Regions from separate parts of the Paenibacillus sp. 1781tsa1 genome, predicted to be linked through region 2. Evidence: predicted binding sites of a transcription regulator. Region 2 holds the regulator's gene; the other holds the start of a gene.
The links. The regulator NrdR, encoded in region 2, represses ribonucleotide reductase genes. The targets are predictions, from matches to a motif close to AACACNATATATNGTGTT.
Positions count from the first base shown of each region.

Region 1: the regulator NrdR is predicted to act here: its motif matches at 1,803-1,820, upstream of NKT06_RS29305 (anaerobic ribonucleoside triphosphate reductase).

Region 1 covers NZ_JAMYWY010000001.1:6,549,199-6,553,635, reverse strand. Annotated here, with positions in the region: gene NKT06_RS29305 (anaerobic ribonucleoside triphosphate reductase) at 1-1,756, opposite strand, end outside; gene NKT06_RS29300 (ATP-binding response regulator) at 2,237-3,874, shown strand; gene NKT06_RS29295 (aldo/keto reductase family protein) at 4,048-4,437, shown strand, end outside.
Region 2 covers NZ_JAMYWY010000001.1:2,143,512-2,147,948, forward strand. Annotated here, with positions in the region: gene NKT06_RS09675 (manganese efflux pump) at 1-750, shown strand, start outside; gene coaE (dephospho-CoA kinase) at 760-1,356, shown strand; gene NKT06_RS09685 (lytic transglycosylase domain-containing protein) at 1,353-1,916, shown strand; gene NKT06_RS09690 (alpha/beta-type small acid-soluble spore protein) at 1,999-2,220, opposite strand; gene nrdR (transcriptional regulator NrdR) at 2,336-2,803, shown strand; tRNA gene NKT06_RS09700 (tRNA-Ala) at 2,988-3,060, shown strand; gene NKT06_RS09705 (stalk domain-containing protein) at 3,426-4,437, shown strand, end outside.

The DNA.
Region 1 (4,437 bases), 4.4 Mb from region 2:
AATACCCGATATCCTGCGCCAGTGCATACTGCACGATTCGCAGGAAAGCTGCGGTGTTGGCTCGAACGTTGCCGTCAAGCTCCACATAGGAGATTGCTCCCGCATTACATAAAGTATGGAACGGGGCCTCCAGTTCAATCTTGCGATAGGCTGGAAGAGTGTAATAGACCGGGATGTGGAATGAATTCGTATAATACTCCCGATCATTAACTTCAGGAATGAGCCCATATCGCGCTCTGTCGATCTTCGTGAATTTGCCGGATAACCCTTCAGCAGGTGTAGCAAACAGGGTGATATTCAAGTTATGCTGCTCGCTCATCTGATCACAGAACTCTCTCATGGTGCGTATAATGTTCAGCGCTTCACGATGCACATGAGGGTCCTGTCCATGATGGCGTCCATAGAGAGCTGTCATACATTCAGCTAGACCGATAAAACCCAGGGATAACGTTCCATGCTTTAATAGATCCCCAACGGGTTCATTCGGAGCAAGTTGCTCTCCGCCTTCCCATACCCCCTCCCGCATCATGAAGTCTGACGCCTTCGCAGGTTGCACGGTCTGGATACGATACCGATGCAGCAGACCATCCGCAGCATTTTGCATCACGGATTCCAGTGCAGTGTAGAATCCCGCCCGATCGGCAACCGCTCTGTTGCCTTGGCAGATGCCAAACCGAATGCCGAGCTTGACCAGGTTAATAGTATTAAAAGACAGATTCCCTTTACCACTTTGACGATTACGACCAAACCGGTCAGCCAGTGTACGTGTGCGGCATCCCATGGTTGCGATGATCGTATCCGGATCTTCCGGACGATAGAAAGGCAGATTGAACGAGGCATCCACATTGACAAAGTTAGGATACATCCGCCGGGATGAACACGTGACCGCGAGGCGGAACAAATCATAGTTTGGCTCGCCTTGAGCCTGGTTGATCCCTTGTTTACATTGGAAAATATGTTGTGGGAACACGGGAGTCTCCCCGTTGCCCAGGCCACGGATGGTTGCTTCCAGCAATGAGCGTGATACCAACCGTCCTTCCGCTGATGTGCATAAACCATAGTTCAGAGAAGTGAACGGAATCTGACCACCTGCCCGACTGCTCATCGTATTCAGGTTATGAATCAGCGATTCGGCAGCTTGTCCTGTCTCCAGTTCAGTCTCTTCGTAGGCGAAGGCATATGCCCGCGGACACTGATTCTTCGCTTCAATGCTGTCCAGATAAAGTTGTTCATCTTCAAGCAGAGCATGCTCACCAAAAAGCCGTTGTCCTTTGCGATAATGTTTGCGGAACGATCGCTGTACATAAGGGGCCAAATCCCAGTCAATCTTATTAGCCGATACGCCGCCATATTGACTGTTCTGCTGGGATTGGAAGATGATTGCAACCAGAGCCATTGCAGACATGATCGTCTGAGGTGTGCGAACCGAACCGTTACCTGTATTGAAACCCGCAGCCAGCAGACGGTCAAACGGGATAAAGATGCAGTTGGTTGTACCAAGTGCATACTGATCCAGATCGTGTACATACAGATCCCCACTCTCCACAGCTTGAGCAAGCTCTTCCGGCAACACATGACGCAGAGCATGCCACTTGGCGGTCTCCGAACCGAGCCTGCTCATCTTGCCGCTGAAGGAGTCCCCGTTCAGATTCGCATTTTCCCTCAGCGTATCGGCGTCTTCAGCGCCAATAATTCGTCTTCCCAGGTCGGATAATAGATCGGATGCCGGTGGAGTGGCATACTCAAGCAAGTTCATGTAAGGTTCCTCCTAAAATGATTTGATGATCCTTTTATTCACGTTAAATACTATATGTAGATTTGTATTATCCATTTATAAACTATATGTGGTTTTTTGGGTGTGATAATGGTCACACAACTTACTGGACAAAGTGGACTTTCCTTTAATTACTGCGGATAAAGGTTCCCAAAGTCTGAGTAGAAGCGTATAATTTCTAGTTATTCTGCATGTAAAATAACCGAAGTTGGACAAGATGAACTTTGAACATCTGAAAAGGCAATTTGCAATACATTTAGGTTTGTTAAATCATCCGTTCAAGACCTGCTTTTGTCCAAAAAGGGGCTATTGGCAGGGAGTATGATTCTCTTTTACTTCTACGGTGTTAATCATATAAGTATAGATTGTGACAGATATTCGGATTCTTGATGAACCCTTGTACGTGATTAAACATTCTGATATACAGATTTGAAAGTGCAGCTAAGACAAGAGGGGTGAATCATGGGGACGGCAGAAGGCATTACGAGAGGCTTCTATGAAGACATAAAGGAAGCTGCGGCCCATATCGTGGACGTATTAAGCGGGATATTGAAGGTCAATACCATCTTCGTTGCCACGAATGATGGGGTGACGAATGTCATTTTGGAGGCCTTTAATCGTACGGAAGAGTTGATTGTTAAAGGCAGTGAGCTTTCATTTAACGAATCATATTGCAGTTTGGTATTAAAAGATAAGGGTAGCGTTCTTACCATCCAGAATACATGTGAGAACCCAATGACACGCTCCATGGACGTCACGAGTGGGCTTGGGAGTCGTTTCTTCGTGGGGGTACCTATCATGCGAAGATCTGGCGAAGCATATGGAACGATATGTCTAATGGACAACGCTGGTTATGTAATCAGTGAAACGGACATGAAGACGCTGAACGCGATGGCTGTCTTTCTGGGATATGTTGTGGATCTGGAGAGCACCTTGCATGTTCAGGAACGAAAATTGAGTGATTCGGAGCAAATGAAAGAGCAGCTCCAGGCAGAGAAAGAACGCGCCGAATCCGAGGCCATGACCAAATCGCAGATGTTAAAGCTGATGAGTCATGAGATTCGCAATCCGTTGAACGGCATTCTGGGACTGACGGATCTGATGCGTACACCGGATATGCCTGAGGAGCAATCGGAGTATGTAAATATGATTGAGACGAGTGGCAATATACTACTCTCGTTGTTGAACAATATGATGAACTTCAATATTAATGAGGCAGGCAAAACAGTTATCCATGATGATCCGTTCGATCTGGTCGGCACCATTGAAAATACCGTTTATCTCTATGCCGGAATGGCAACGGGCAAGAATGTTGAACTGGGATTGAATCTTGATTTGAATGTGTCGCAAGTATTTGTGGGTGATGAGACCAAGATTGGACAGATGCTTGCACATGTCATTCAATATGCTCTTGATTCAACGCGTGAAGGCTCAGTTCTCATCACGGCAGTGGTGAACGGAGAAGACACAGAGGAGACGGGAACACTTCTGCTCAAGGTGAAGTACACCGGTCAGATGTTATCCGATAAGAGATTGCGTACCGTAAACGGCCAAGATGAAAATTTGGATATCCAAAAACTGATCGGAAGCAATCTGGGTTTGGCAGTAAGCCAAAATCTTGCCATTCTCATGCATGGCCGTATTCAGGTGAGTAGTGCGGGGGAGAACGAGACGGAATTCCATATTGCCCTTCCCTTAGGCAGATACTGGGAGTTACCTCAACTGGCAAGTATTCAGCAGCGGTTAAAAGGGAAAAAGGTGCTGCTTGCCAAGGACCCTGATATATTGCAAGGTGTTTCTTCCCTGATGCGCAGATGGGAGATGGATGTGCATATGACCTCAGGTTCGAGTGTAGCGCATGAGTGGATCAAGGAGGGCTTCAAGCCGGATGTGGCCGTTGTAGATATGGGACTACAGGAAGGCGGCGCAGTTGATTTTGTACATGAAATGAAACAACGGCTGGAGAACCTGCCCGTCATTGCTCTGATTCCATATGGTATGCACATTGACCCGCATGAAGCGGAAACCTTTGATGCTGTTCTGACGAAGCCGGTCAGACAAGCTGATCTGTTGAATGCATTGAGTATTACTCTGCCTTAAACGAGCAGCCGGATGGAGAGTTATCTCAGTTGGCGCACCTGCTACGGGTGCGCTTCTTTGTTCCCCTTTGGATTTTTCCATTTTCTGCGTCAAAGCCCTTTTAATCCGAGCTGATTACGTTACAATAGAATGTGAACTTCATCTTTATAACCATAGAGGAGGATATGCAATCAATGGATTATCGCAGATTGGGTGGAAGCGGACTGAAAGTAAGCGAGATCAGCCTTGGAAGCTGGCTGACGTACGGAGGGTATGTGGAACGTGAAAATGCGGTGAAATCAATTGAAACTGCATTCGATGAAGGCATCAACTTTTTTGATACAGCCAATGTGTACGAACGGGGTGCAGCAGAAGAACTGCTTGGACAGACGCTCAAAGCGTATTCTCGTGACTCCTACGTGCTTGCAACGAAAGTATTTGGCAAAATGGGGGATGGTCCGAATGACCAGGGGCTCTCTCGTAAACATATTAAGGAACAATGTGAAGCCAGCTTGAAGCGCTTAGGCGTTGAATATGTGGATATCTATTACTGCCATCGCTATCATACCGAGACACCAATTGAA
Region 2 (4,437 bases):
CTTGCTTTGGCGCTTAGTTTAGATGGTTTTGGAGTCGGGATTACATATGGGTTACGGAGGACTAAGATTCCCCTGTTATCTATCGCTGTTATTTCGATCTGTTCGGGATTGGTTATTGCCTTGTCGATGCAAGTAGGTGTGCTGTTGTCCCATGTCGTGTCACCGGATATCGCTTCGATCGTGGGAGCCGTTATATTAATAGGAATTGGTGCATGGTCACTGTTGCAACTTATTCGAAAGCAAGGCAAAGAACAGCTGGAAACAGGCATCGTAACGGTTGAGGGAGCAGGAGAAACAACGGTTAATGCGCTGGGGAAAAACGTACAAGGGACGCAGCCGGATTCCAAGGGCAGGAATCAGGTGCTTGCACTGGATCTGGAGCAATCGGCTTCGGGTGATTCTCTCGAACGAATGGTATTCACACTGGAGCTGCGTAAGCTGGGGGTCGTCATCCAGATCCTTCGCAGCCCTTCCAAGGCGGATATGGATAACTCGGGAAGTATATCTGCTCAGGAAGCGATGTGGCTGGGGATTGCCCTGTCTCTGGATGCGTTTGGAGCGGGCCTGGGAGCGGCTCTTTTGGGATTCCCCACGCTATGGACGGCACTCATTATTGCCCTGTTTAGTGGGGCGTTTCTGTCACTCGGCATGAAGGTTGGACTACGATTCTCAGCTCTGCGCTGGATGCGAAGACTATCTGTATTGCCAGCACTATTGTTAATGATTATGGGAATAATGAAGCTGTTATGAGGTGAAACGATGAATATAGGCTTAACCGGTGGGATCGCAACAGGCAAAAGTAGTGTTTCCGCCTATCTCGCCAGTAAGGGAGCGTTGCTCATCGATGCAGACGTTATTGCCCGGGAAGTTATGATGCCCGGGCATCCCGTGTTGGCCGCCGCTGTTAAGCGGTTTGGACAAGCCATACTGAACGAAGATGGAACACTGGATCGGAAAAAGCTTGGAAGTATTGTTTTTGAACAACCAGAAGAACGAAAGGCATTGGAGGCTATCACACATCCGGCAATCCGTAAAGAGATGCGTGAACGGGCTGCTGCATACGCGTTGCAACATCCGGATAAACTTGTGGTATCTGATATCCCTTTGCTGTACGAATCGGGTCTGGAGGATGGTTTCGAGGAAGTCATGGTTGTATATGTTCCAAGATTAGTGCAACGAGATCGATTGATGAGTCGGGATGGAATGACTGCAGCACAGGCTGAGGCCCGGATGGATGTACAGATGGATATTGAGCGCAAAAAGCAGCTGGCAGACATTGTCATCGATAACAGCGGTTTATGGACTGAGACGGAGCAGCAAATTGACTCATATCTACAGCGTAAGGGTTTGTTATGAAAATATTGCGTAAGAAACGTGTCCTGCTGTTGATGTTTGTGTCCTTTGTACTGGTGTTATTTCTGAATACAAACTGGATGGCATGGTTCTATCCGATTCATTATAAGGAAGAGATTCGTGCCCAATCTCAGAGCTATGAGGTTGATCCGTTTCTGATTGCTTCCATTATCAAAGTGGAGACCAATTTCAAGACAAGCAAGGAATCCAAACGTGGTGCCATTGGACTCATGCAACTGATGCCAGACACGGCAAACTGGATACTGGAACAAGCCAAAATTCCCGACACTTCGCTGGAGGAATTGAAGCACGAGCCTGAACGAAATATTCAGTTAGGCACATGGTATCTGCGTAACCTGTCCGATCAATTCGGTGGCAATGAAGCGGTGATGATCGCTGCTTATAATGCGGGTCCAGGCAAAGTGAATAGTTGGCTCAGAGATGGTGTGTGGGATGGTTCATTCGATACGGTGAAAGATATTCCGTTTGGTGAGACGCGTCACTATGTACAAAGAGTCATTTACTATTATAATCAGTATGTAAAGATCTATAATACGTTCTGAGTATATAAGTAGAAGCACAGAGCAGGCCGGTTGTTCACCGGCCGCTCCATGCTCCTCTGTGTAGCGTATTACGATGCAGATATTATTGGTATTGACCTGCCAATTGCTGTTCTGCAATTGTTACCAGACGCTTCGTGATGTATCCACCGATCGAACCGTTCTCGTAAGAAGTCATGTTACCTTGGTATCCGTCTTGTGGGATGCTGATTCCGAGTTCTTGAGCAACTTCATATTTCATTTGCTCGAGTGCTGCGGAAGCTTTAGTTACCACCAGGTTGTTGGAGTTACCGTTGCTTTGTGCCATTGCTGTTCACCTCCTCGTGAGTTGGTAAAAGTATTATGTCTCGGCAATGCATTTTTCATTACAAAATCAAGACAGGGAATATGTGGTAAAAGTAAAACGTGGGAAGTGATCTGATTTGAAGTGTCCTTATTGCGGTTATATGGGTACCAAAGTGCTTGATTCGCGTCCGGCCAACGAAGCAAAATCCATTCGTCGTCGCCGTGAGTGTGAGCAGTGTGCTCGAAGATTTACAACGTTTGAGATGATTGAGGAGACTCCACTGATTGTCATTAAGAAAGATGGCAGTCGTGAAGAGTTCAGCCGGGACAAGATTCTCCGCGGGCTTATACGTGCCTGTGAGAAACGTCCAGTCTCCGTAGAGACCCTGGAAATGATGGTATCTGAAGTGGAGAAATCACTGCGTAATACAGCTGATGCTGAAGTGGAGAGTCGCCAGATTGGTGAGCTATTGATGGAACAGTTGTTTCCAGTCGATGAAGTGGCATATGTCCGTTTCGCGTCGGTATACCGCCAGTTCAAAGATATCAATATGTTCATGAAAGAACTGAAATCCCTGTTGTCCAAAGACAATCTGGAGGATTAGTGAAGTGGGGAAAGGGAGAAGAGCAGTCTGGAGTTCCAGTCCGTGTGTACCAGAGAAATCGGTTGTTCTTCTCCAATCACTTTGGATCTTAAAAAGTGATTGACAGCGAAAGCTGGATTTTATATGATATAGGAGTCGCCTGTGGAACGTAGCAGGGCTGGACAAGTGATCTATTTCATATCCTGGGGCCTTAGCTCAGCTGGGAGAGCGCATCGCTGGCAGCGATGAGGTCAGGGGTTCGATCCCCCTAGGCTCCATAACTAAAGAACCCGCTAAACACAAGGATTTCCAAGTGTTTGGCGGGTTTTTGCTATGTAAGTTCAAATTTTAAATGACAAGAGATTCAGTACACACGAAATAAACATTTAAGAATGGGAATCAATCACTGGGATAAAGCAATTTTGGTAAGATATAGTAGAACCTATATAAGGGTTCTGTTATGATGATGAAAGGTTTGTATGCAATGAGGTACAGAAGCTACTAAATATTATAGTGAAGGAGGGAGTTTTTCTTAAGGTACATCTTGTTGGAGCGATACATAATCAAAACTAGAGGGACATTATTTTTTAGATCAAAAACTTCTTGCAACAATAGCTACTAAGAGAATGGGGAATAAAGAGAGATGAGACAAAATGTATTGCGATGGTCTACTGTTATGATGATGTGGGTTGTGATTTTCATGCTCACGCCTAATCTGACATCAGCAGCGGGACTTCATTTTCCGGAACGGGATGAGGTTAAGCGAGTATGGAATCAACTGCAAAGCATGAACACTGGATTAAAGGCGTATGATACGGAACCTTCCTTTAAAGCGCCTTATGAGGTAGGAAAGGTAAATCAGGCGATGCTAGATCAGGCTTTGTTAGCTACGAATCTTGTTCGTTCATTGGCGGGATTACCAAGTGATGTGCAGTTGGATTCTGAGTTGAATGAGTTGGCGCAGCATGGTGCGGTCTTACTGGCTGCTACCGATAAACTGACTCACTATCCTGAGAAGCCGGCAGATATGACAGATGATTTCTATAACAAAGGATATCAATCCACTAGAAGCAGCAATCTATCTAGCGGGAGAGATAATTTAAGTGATAGTGTACTTGACGGTTATATGCCGGATACAGGCAGGAATGCAGATCGAGTAGGACATCGCCGTTGGGTGCTGAATCCTTCCTTGCAGAAGGTAGGTTTTGGTCTGGCTGGTGACTATGGTTCAATGCAAGTCTTTGACAAGTCTCGTGCAGAGTCAGTAAATTATGATTACATCGCATGGCCGGCAGCAGAATTTCCGCAGCAGTTATTCGGAGGTTCTCACCCATGGTCTGTCACGTTAAATCCTGACAAGTATGAGAAGCCTACTTTGCAGAATGTAAAAGTGAAAGTAACCGATGTACAAAGCCAAAAAACATGGACATTAGACAGTACAAATAATGATCTAAACAAGGATCTTTACATGAATGTGGAGTTGAGTGGATTCGGAGTTTCTAACGCTATTATTTTCCGCCTGGACGGAGTACAGGAGTACACAGGGAAATACCGAGTTGATATTAGCGGCTTGCGTACAGCGGCTGGACAGGCGGCCGAGCTTACCTATACAGTAGATTTTTATGATTTATCCCAGCATTTCTATCCGGGTGAGA